Azospira inquinata: one gene and its partner. The protein of the gene in region 1 interacts with the protein of each later gene in a pairwise test. Links are inferred from orthologs where the notes say so. Each region holds a gene or a part of one and is shown on either strand. Other genes may lie near its edges.

The links. Proteins that work in one complex are often made in the same cells at the same time.
Region 2: the proteins of kdpD (region 1) and ptsN interact in binary tests that used the Escherichia coli proteins (3 or more experiments, as listed by UniProt). The link is inferred for Azospira inquinata from one-to-one orthologs.

The regions. Positions count from the first base shown.
Region 1 is NZ_CP064782.1:2,022,583-2,028,234, forward strand. What follows is about bases 1,312-4,526. They hold kdpD (two-component system sensor histidine kinase KdpD), read left to right. Parts: upstream 1,312-1,629; coding sequence 1,630-4,326; downstream 4,327-4,526. Other genes in these bases: kdpE (two-component system response regulator KdpE), read left to right, coding at 4,323-4,526. In the rest of the region: potassium-transporting ATPase subunit KdpB, read left to right, coding at 1-609; potassium-transporting ATPase subunit KdpC, read left to right, coding at 627-1,208; more of kdpE, read left to right, coding at 4,527-5,015; Azoinq_RS09310 (LysR family transcriptional regulator), read right to left, coding at 5,066-5,652. UniProt on the Escherichia coli protein: Member of the two-component regulatory system KdpD/KdpE involved in the regulation of the kdp operon. KdpD may function as a membrane-associated protein kinase that phosphorylates KdpE in response to environmental signals.
Region 2 is NZ_CP064782.1:1,645,501-1,649,612, forward strand. Bases 1,254-4,048 are described here. They hold ptsN (PTS IIA-like nitrogen regulatory protein PtsN), read right to left. Parts: upstream 2,997-4,048; coding sequence 2,511-2,996; downstream 1,254-2,510. Other genes in these bases: Azoinq_RS07510 (PsiF family protein), read right to left, coding at 1,254-1,528; hprK (HPr(Ser) kinase/phosphatase), read right to left, coding at 1,604-2,542; hpf (ribosome hibernation-promoting factor, HPF/YfiA family), read right to left, coding at 3,148-3,471; Azoinq_RS07530 (RNA polymerase factor sigma-54), read right to left, coding at 3,488-4,048. Outside these bases: tRNA 2-thiocytidine(32) synthetase TtcA, read left to right, coding at 1-35; Azoinq_RS07505 (adenylate/guanylate cyclase domain-containing protein), read left to right, coding at 163-1,059; more of Azoinq_RS07510, read right to left, coding at 1,175-1,253; more of Azoinq_RS07530, read right to left, coding at 4,049-4,112. UniProt on the Escherichia coli protein: Seems to have a role in regulating nitrogen assimilation.

The DNA of each region.
Region 1 (5,652 bases):
ATCGCCGCTGAGGCGGGGGTGGATGATTTCCTCTCCGATGCCACTCCCGAAACCAAGCTGGCCCTGATTCGCCAGCATCAGGGGGAAGGCCGTCTGGTGGCCATGACCGGGGATGGGACCAATGACGCTCCGGCCCTGGCGCAGGCCGATGTGGCCGTGGCCATGAATACCGGCACCCAGGCCGCCAAGGAGGCGGGCAACATGGTGGATCTGGATTCCAACCCCACCAAGCTGATTGAGATTGTGGAAACCGGGAAGCAAATGCTGATGACCCGGGGGGCCCTGACCACCTTTTCCATCGCCAACGATATCGCCAAGTACTTCGCCATCATCCCGGCGGCTTTTGTCACCACCTATCCCTCCCTGTCTGCCCTCAATGTCATGGGACTGGCCAGCCCCAGCTCGGCCATTCTCTCCGCTGTGATTTTTAACGCCCTGATCATCATTTTCCTGATCCCCCTGGCGTTAAAGGGCGTGGGTTACCGCCCCCTGGGGGCCGCCATGCTGCTGCGCCGCAATCTCCTTATTTACGGCCTGGGGGGCGTGGTGGTGCCGTTTGTCGGTATCAAGTTGATCGATCTGACCATTGCCGCCGCTGGCTTGGCCTGAACCCGAAGGAGATCACCATGAAAACCTTGTTGCGTCCTGCTTTGCTGTTGTTTGTCCTGCTTTCCCTGGTGACCGGTCTGGCTTATCCCTTATTGGTCACCGGGGTGGCTAAAGTGGCTTTTCCCCAACAGTCTGCCGGTAGCTTGGTGTATGAAAAAGGCCAGTTGCTGGGGTCCCGCCTGATTGGTCAAAATTTTACGGACCCGGCCCATTTCTGGGGCCGGCCTTCTGCCACGGCGCCCCAGCCTTATAACGGGGTTGCTTCCGGTGGCTCCAATTTGGGGCCGTTGAATCCGGCGTTGGTGGAGGGGGTTAAGGCGCGCAAGCAAGCCTTATTGGCGGCAGACCCGACCAATCCCCTAGCGATTCCCGTGGAACTGGTGACCGCGTCGGGAAGCGGATTAGACCCTCACCTGAGTGTGGCGGCGGCAACCTACCAGATTGACCGGGTCGCCCGCGCCCGCCATCTGTCTTCCGGGACGGTGGCCGCTTTGGTGAAAGACCATACGGAGGGGCGCCAGTGGGGATTCCTGGGGGAACCCAGGGTCAATGTATTGGCGCTAAACCTGGCCTTGGATCAGCTCACGGCTACTCCCTAAAGGGCTCGCCATGCTCCTTTGCCTGGCCTTTTTGGCCATCTTCCTGCCCCTGGGGCTGGTGTGGGCCATCCTCTCCTGGCAATCCCGGCGCCCCCCTTCCTGAGTTTTCCTTCTTTTCGTTTTTGCTGACTCCCAAGGCTCTCGACGAGCTTCTTATGGCTCCGCCCCGGAGGGGGCGGGCCACTTTTTCCTCTACGAGAGATGTGCCATGGTTGTTGGGGATTGGGGAGTGGTGCCCGATAGCACCCCGGGGCGGGGTTTATCCTGCCTGGGATGCGCCAAAGGGCTGCATATTTCCTATGATGGCGGGTGTCCCCTGGTGCCGGTCCCGGGTGAAATAGACGGGTGGGGGCATTGGCCCTGTTGGCAAGGTGGCCTGTTTCCGTATTCCTGGCTTACCAAGGACTAGATTGGATACTCCATGACAGAAGTTCGTCCCGACCCCGACCAGTTGCTGAGCCAGATTCAGCATGAAGCAGCCAAGGCCCAGCGGGGAAAACTGAAAATCTTTTTTGGCGCCAGCGCCGGGGTGGGTAAAACCTACGCCATGCTGGCGGCGGCCCGACAGCAGCAGTCCCAAGGTCTGGATGTGCTGATTGGGGTGGTGGAAACCCATGGCCGCAAGGACACGGAGGCCATGGCGGCGGGGCTGGAGCGCCTTCCCCTTCAGGAAATTCCCTATCGGGATCAGGTGTTGTACGAATTCAATCTGGATGAAGCCCTACGCCGAAAACCGGCCCTGATTCTCATGGACGAGCTGGCCCACTCCAACGTGAGCGGGGCCCGGCACCCCAAGCGCTGGCAGGATGTGGAGGAGTTGCTGGCGGCGGGGATCGACGTTTACGGCACCATTAACGTGCAGCATCTGGATTCCCTCAACGATGTGGTCAGCGGTATTACGGGCATTCGGGTGTGGGAAACGGTGCCGGATCGGTTTTTTGACAGCGCGGACGAGGTCATTCTGGTGGACCTCCCCCCGGATGAACTGTTGCAGCGCCTCAAGGAAGGCAAGGTCTATTTGCCCCAGCAGGCGGAACGGGCGATTCGCAACTTTTTCCGCAAAGGTAACCTGATTGCCTTGCGGGAACTGGCCCTACGCCGCACGGCGGACCGGGTGGATGAGGACATGCTGGCCTACCGGCGCAAACAGGCGGTACCCGCCCTCTGGCCCACCCGGGAATCCCTGCTGGTCTGCGTGGGGCCGGACGCCGGGGGAGAGCGGGTGGTGCGTAGCGGCGCCCGCCTAGCTAATCAGTGGAATATCCCCTGGCATGCCATTTATGTGGAAACCCCAGCCTTACAGCGCTTGCCCGGGGCGGCTCGGGAACGGATATTCAAGACCCTGAGCCTGGCGGAGGAATTGGGGGCAGAAACCGCGACCCTGGCAGGGAACGACGGGGCTGCCGTGGCGGTGAAATATCTACAAGACCATAATTTATCCAAAGTGGTGGTGGGCCGCGGCCGTCGCGTTCAATGGTCCTTCTGGCACGTGGGCTTTGTGTCCCGGTTGTGTCGCCTGGCACCGGACCTGGATGTCATTCTGATCGCCAGAAATGCCGCCGTGTCTCCAGCGGAGGAGGCCCGGGAAGTCCCTCGCTCCGGACGGGGGCCTGCCTGGCCTTCCTATCTGCTCAGTGCCCTGGTTTGTGCTGCCATGACCCTGTTGGCCACGCCGCTACATGCCTATTTTGATCTGGCCAATATCGTCATGTTGTTTTTGGTGGCGGTCGTGGTGGTGGCGTTGTGGCTGGGGCGAGGGCCTGCGGTGCTGGCCTCCTTGTTGAGTGTGGCGGCTTTCGACTTTTTCTTTGTGCCGCCTCGCCTGTCCTTTGCGGTCAGCGATGTGCAGTATTTGATGACCTTTTTCATCATGTTGCTGGTGGGCCTATTGGTCGGCCAGTTAACCGCCGGCTTGAAATACCAGGCCCGGGTGGCGACCCGGCGGGAGGATCGGGTGCGGGCCCTCTACGAATTTTCCCGGGACTTGTCCGGGGCCTTGCAGGTGGAGCAGATCAGCGATATTTGCACCCGTTTCCTGGAGGGGGAATTTCAGGCCCGGGGGACCCTGCTTTTATCCGATGCCCAGGATCATCTTCAGGCGCCAGCCAATACGGCCATTGATGTGGGCATTGCCCAATGGGCCTTCGATCACGAGGAAGGGGCTGGCCGGGGCACCAATACCCTGCCCGGCAGCCCCATTCTGTATCTGCCCCTGAAAGCGCCCATGCGGGTCCGGGGGGTACTGGCCATTGAATCGTCCCATCCGGGCCGGGCTCTGAGCCCGGAACAGCGCCGGTCTCTGGATACCATGGCCCGCTTGATATCCATTGCCCTGGAGCGGGTTCATTATGTGGAAGTAGCCCAGGTCACGACCGTGGAAATGGAGTCTGAGCGCATGAGAAATTCCCTGCTGTCGGCCATTTCCCATGATTTGCGTACGCCCTTAAGCGCCCTGGTCGGGCTGGCGGAATCCATGTCCATGACCAAGCCGCCCCTGAGCCCAGCCCAGCAGGAAGTGGCTGGGGCCATGCGGGAAGAGTCCTTGCGCATGAATGCCCTGGTGAATAATTTGCTCGACATGGCCCGCCTCCAGGCAGGCAAGATACAGCTCAATCGCCAGTGGCAGCCCCTGGAGGAAATTGTCGGTAGCGCTCTCCATGACATGGACGGAGTATTGGGACAACGTCCCGTGGTGATTGCCCTGGGCGATGATTTACCTCTGCTGCATCTGGATGGGGTGTTGCTGGGCCGGGTATTCTGCAATTTGCTGGAAAATGCGGTGAAATACACTCCCGCCCATACGCCCATTGAGATTGGGGCAACGGTCCTGTCGGATCAGGTGGAAGTGTGGGTGGCGGATGAGGGCCCGGGCCTGCCCCCGGGTAAGGAAGAGGCTATTTTCAACAAGTTTGAACGTGGTCAAAAGGAAGGGACGATGCCCGGAGTGGGGTTGGGGCTGGCGATTTGCCGGGCCATTGTGCAGGCCCATGGGGGAACGATCCGGGGCGAAAACCGGCACCCACGAGGTGCCCGCTTTGTCATGACCTTTCCCCGGGGGACGCCCCCCGAAGTGGGAGAGGAAATGGAATCCGAGGGGGAAGGAGAATCCCAGCCATGAGTACGTCCGTACCTAACATCGTGGTGGTGGAGGATGAACCCCAGATCCGCCGCTTCATCCGGCTGACCCTGGAGGAAGAAGGCTGTCACGTGTTTGAGGCCGACACCTGCCGGCGCGGTCTGATTGAAGTGGGCACCCGCAAAGCCGACATGGTGGTGTTGGATTTGGGCTTGCCGGATGGGGATGGGCTGGACTTTATCCGGGATATGCGAACCTGGAGCAACGCCCCCATTCTGGTGTTGTCGGCCAGAACCACGGAAGAAGACAAGGTGGGGGCCCTGGATGTGGGGGCCGACGATTATCTGACCAAACCCTTCGGAGCCGCCGAGTTATCCGCCCGGGTGCGGGCCCAGCTGCGTCGGCGTTCCCTGGGGAGCGGCGACGGTTCCCCCCTGGTGGTTTTTGGCAATCTCAAAGTGGATTTGGCGAAACGCCTGGTAGAAAAGGCCGGGGAGCCGCTCCATCTCACCCCCATTGAATTTCGGCTATTGGCTTATCTGTTGGCCAATCCGTCCTGCGTGCTGACTCATCGGCAGCTGCTCCACGCGGCCTGGGGCCCCAGCCACAGCGAGGACAGCCATTATGTGCGGGTCTATATGGGGGCCTTGCGCAAGAAAATCGAGGATCAGCCTTCCCGGCCCAAGCACCTGCTGACCGAGGCAGGGGTCGGCTATCGCTTTGTGCTTTAGGTTCAGCACTCCGGTGGTGGGCCGCACAACGGGATTTTTCCGGTGCTGGCTCAGGTCAATCTCTCCGTCAGGGCCGCCCGCACCTCCGGCTTTTCCAGTTCGGCCAGGAACCAGGCCAGGGCCTTGCCTTCCTGCCTGGTGCGCCAGGCGATATAGCAGGCCAGGGGCGGGGTGTCGTCCGCCAGCCGCTTGATGACCAGACGCCCGGCGGCCACGGCCGGAAGCACCTGCCAGGGGGGCAGATGACCCACCCCCAGGCCCGCTTCCTGGGCCGCCAGCTTGGCCGCCATGTCCGGCACCCGCAGGGTGTCCTGGCCTTCCAGAATGCCCGTGCTGCGGGCCAGCAATTCCTGGGAGGTGTCCGGCACCACCACGGCCCGGTGGCGAATCAGCTCCTCCCGGGAGAGGGGATCGGGCAGGGCGGCCAGGGGGTGATGGGGGGCCACGGCAAAGAGCAGTTGGATGGTTCCCAGGGAGCGGGAGGAAATGCCGCTCCGGCTCGGCAGGTCCCCGGGGGCGCCGATGACCAGATCGGCCCGGTCCGTGGCCAGGGCGTCCCAGGCCCCCCCCAGCACCTCATAGCTGAGGCGGATGCGGGTGCCCCGGCCCTGGGCGTAAAAGCGCTCCAGCAGGGGCC
Region 2 (4,112 bases), 380 kb from region 1 along the record:
ACAATTTCCCCCTACCCGTGGTAGCCGCCCCCTAGTGACTTTGTTATTATGGACGGCAGGGAGTCACAATATAAGTTATTAATATGAATAATGTTTTAGTTCTTTTGGCCGGTGTTGACGGCAGTCTTGTCCGTACACCTTTTTGCGGCGCGGAGGGGTGAAATGAGTGCTGCGTCTTTAGGGGTTTTGTGTGCCGATATTCCGGGGAGTGCCCGGCTTTTTGAGCGTCTTCCCGAAGGGGAAGCGCTCTATGCCCAGGAGCGCTGCCTAAAACGGATCGAACGGGTGGTTGCGGGGTTTGCCGGTCGCTTGCTGCGTTCCTCAGGCAATGAGTTGGTGGCCAGTTTCGAGAATGGGGAAGTGGCTTGCCAAGCGGCGGTGGACATGCAGCAGCGGGTAGAGGATTTGCCACCGGTCTCCGGTGTCAAACTTTCCATCCGGGTGGGGGTTCATTGCGGTGTTTTGGCGCCCGATAGCGCAGCTCCGGCAGGGGATGGCTTTGTGGGTGCTGCCCGCTTGCTGGGCATGGCCAAAGCCGGGCAGATTTTTGTCAGCGCCGAAGCGGCCAACGCTTTACCCGCTGCCATGCGTCAGGGCACCCGGGCGACGGATCGGCAAATGTCCGAAGCTGGGGCGGGAGGTGCTATTTATGAACTACCTTGGCAGGAAGCTGGCGAGCTTACCGTTCTGCGCCAACAATTGGGGGAGGTGAAGGCCTCCACTACCCAGATGGGTAGCCCCAAACTCTGTGTCCGCCACTCCGGTAAGGCGTTTTTGCTGGATGGCAAAAATGAAGGCTTGAGTTTTGGTCGGGATGGGGCCTGCGATGTGGTGATTCAGGACAAGCGGGCTTCCCGTGCCCATGCCCGGATTCTGCGGCGTCGGGATCGTTACGTGCTGGTGGATGAAAGCACCAACGGCACCTATGTGGCCTTTGAAGGGGAACCGGAAATGTTCGTACGCCACAGCGAAGTGGTGCTGGGCAATAAGGGCCTATTGGCTTTCGGCCATTCCGCCACGGGTGGGGATGCGGAAGTGGCGGAGTTCGAGTACCTCTGAAGGGGCGCGGCTTTCTCCCTTTTCTTTTCATTTTCGCCCCTGCTCCGGTGGGGGCGGCTCCCAACAAAAAGGCCAGCGGTAACGCTGGCCTTTTTGTTGGGCTGGGACGGGGCGCTTATTTGGCGGCGGCGTCGGCCTGACATTTTTTCAGGAAGGAAGCCTTGGCGGCACCCGCCAGCTTCTTGCTGGTGGCCTGGGCGGCACAGTCGGGGGCGGCGGGTGCGGCTGCTTTTTCAGGGGCCGCAGCGGCTGCCGGAGCAGGCGCGGCCTTGCCGGAGAGGCAGGACTTCATGAATTGCTTGCGGTCGTCGCCTTTCAGTTGCTTGTCCTTGGCGTCCTTGTTGCAGTTCTTCATTTTTTCCTGCTGGGGCGTGAGCTTCTTGGCGGCGTCCGGGGCGTCGGCGGCGAAACCGGCTTGGGTAAAGACCACGGCGCCAAGGGTCAGGAGAGCGATCAGGGTTTTTTTCACGGCAAACTCCTCATGGAAGGGAAGAAGGAAGGGCAATGCCCCCATCCGGCGGATGTGGGCGGAAATATGACGGGGTTATAGGTCGTCGTCAAGAATGGCTTGCTGCTGGCGACCGATGAATTCCTGCATGTTGTCGATGCCGCGCAATTGGAGAATGGTGTTGCGTACCGCCGCTTCCAGCAGCACCGCCAGATTGCGGCCGGCGGCCACGGGAATGATGACCTTGCGGATGGGCACCCCCAGCACTTCCTGGGTCTGGGCGTCCAGGGGCAGGCGGGGGGAATCCATGCCCGCCACCGGCTTTTGCAGGTGGACGATGAGCTTGAGCTTCATTTTCCGCCGGGAGGCGGTCTCCCCGAAAATGGTGCGGATGTTCAAGAGGCCCAGGCCTCGGACCTCCAGAAAGTCCCGCAACATGCCCGGGCAGCGGCCTTCCACGGTGGAAGGGGCGATGCGGGCCAGTTCCACCACGTCGTCGGCGACCAAGCCGTGGCCCCGGGAAATGAGTTCCAGGGCCAGTTCCGACTTGCCCACCCCCGAATCCCCGGTAATCAGTACTCCCATGCCGAAAACGTCCATGAAGACGCCGTGCACCGCCACCGTGTCCGCCAGACGCCGGGACAGGTAGATGCGCAGCAGGTCGATGATGGCGGAGCAGGGTTTGGGGGTGGTGATCAGGGGAGTGCTGGTGGCTTCGCAGGTGTCCCGCACCATGGCCAGCACTTCCAGACCTTCGGCCACGATCACCGCGGGTGGTTCGGCGGCAAACATGTCCTGCATCTGGTTTTTCAGGCGCTCCGGATTGGCCTTGGTGAGCCAGGCCTGTTCGGCGAAGCCGATGACCTGGAGCCGTTCCGGGTGAATGACGTTGAGGTGGCCGACCAGATCGGCACCGTAGTTGTTGCCCCGCCGTTTCAGATCGATGAAGCGTTCGCTGCCCAGGGCTGCCACCCATTCCAGGGCGAGGCGTTCCCGATGGTCTTCAAACAGCTGCGCGATGCTGATTTTCCGCATGATTTCCCCAATCGGTGAACAGGCGGTGGGCGTCGTCCATACTGTCGCAATGGCGCAGGGCCTCCCGGAACAGCTTGTCGGAGAAGCGCTGGGCCAGCTCGGAAAGAATCTGCAGATGTTGTTCCGTGGCCTGCTCCGGTACCAGGAGCACGAACATCAGATCTACCGGCTTGCCGTCCGGGGCGTCGAAGGCCACGGGGTGGGTGAGGCGGAGAAAGGCGCCGGCGGCTTCCTTGATGCCCTTTAAGCGGCCGTGGGGAATGGCCACGCCCTGGCCCAGGCCGGTGGAGCCCAGCTTTTCCCGGGCAAACAGGCTGGCAAAAACCGTGGATTGGGCAACCCCCAGGTTATTTTCGAACAACAGGGCGGCCTGCTCGAAAGCGCGCTTTTTGCTGCTGGCTTCCAGATTCAGGACGATGTTGGCGGGGGGAAGGAGTTTGGCGATGAGGTCCATGGGGCTAGGGTACTCCCCGGAAAGACGATGGGAGAAACAAGAAACCCGGGGGGCGGGAGGGAGACCCTTCAGGTGGCCGGATCATAGCGGAAAAGGCGACGCTCGGCCACCGTAGCCGCCCCCTTGGGTGGGGCGGCGGCGGTGCTAGCGATTAGGCTTCGCCGATGTGCTTATCCATGCTGTCCCGGTTGTGGGCCAGGCCCTTTTCCTTGTGCTTGATCACTTGGCGGTCCAGCTTGTCCACCAGGGCGTCCACGGAAGCGTACAGGTCGCTGTCTTCGTTTTCCACGTAGATGTCCTTGCCCGGCACCCGGACGGTGACTTCCGCTTTTTGCTTCAGCTTTTCCACGGTGAGGATCACATTCACTTCAATGACGTTGTCGAAGTGGCGCAGCACCCGATCCAGCTTGCTGCTGACGTATTCGCGGATAGCCGGGGTAACCTCGACGTGATGGCCGGTGATGTGCAGGTTCATATTATTTACTCCTTGGTTAGATGGTCTTGCGTAGGTTAGCCGGCGGGATGTTCAACGCCTCCCGGTATTTTGCTATGGTCCGGCGGGCCACCACAATGCCCTGTTGCCCGAGAATCTCGGAAATCTGGCTGTCGGAAAGGGGCTTTTTCGCATCTTCCCCGCCAATCAACTGCTTGATCAGGGCCCGGATGGCGGTGGCGGAACAGGCGCCCCCCGCTTCCGTGGCCACGTGGCTGCCGAAGAAATACTTGAGTTCGAAAATGCCCCGGGGGGTGGCCATGTATTTCTGGGTGGTGACCCGGGAAACGGTGGATTCGTGGAGCCCCAGCACCTCGGCGATTTCCCGCAGTACCAGGGGGCGCATGGCCACTTCCCCGTGTTCGAAGAACTGGCGCTGGCGTTCCACGATGGCCTGGGAGACCCGCAGAATGGTGTCAAAGCGCTGCTGTACGTTCTTGATCAGCCAGCGGGCTTCTTGGAGCTGGCCAGCCAGGGAGGAGCCCCGGTGTTTGGAGAGAATATCCGAATACAGGCGGTTGATGCGCAGCCGGGGATAGGCGTCCGGGTTGATGCTGGCCACCCACTGGTTGCGTAGCTTGCGCACCACCACGTCGGGAATAATGTAGCGGGTATCCAGGGGG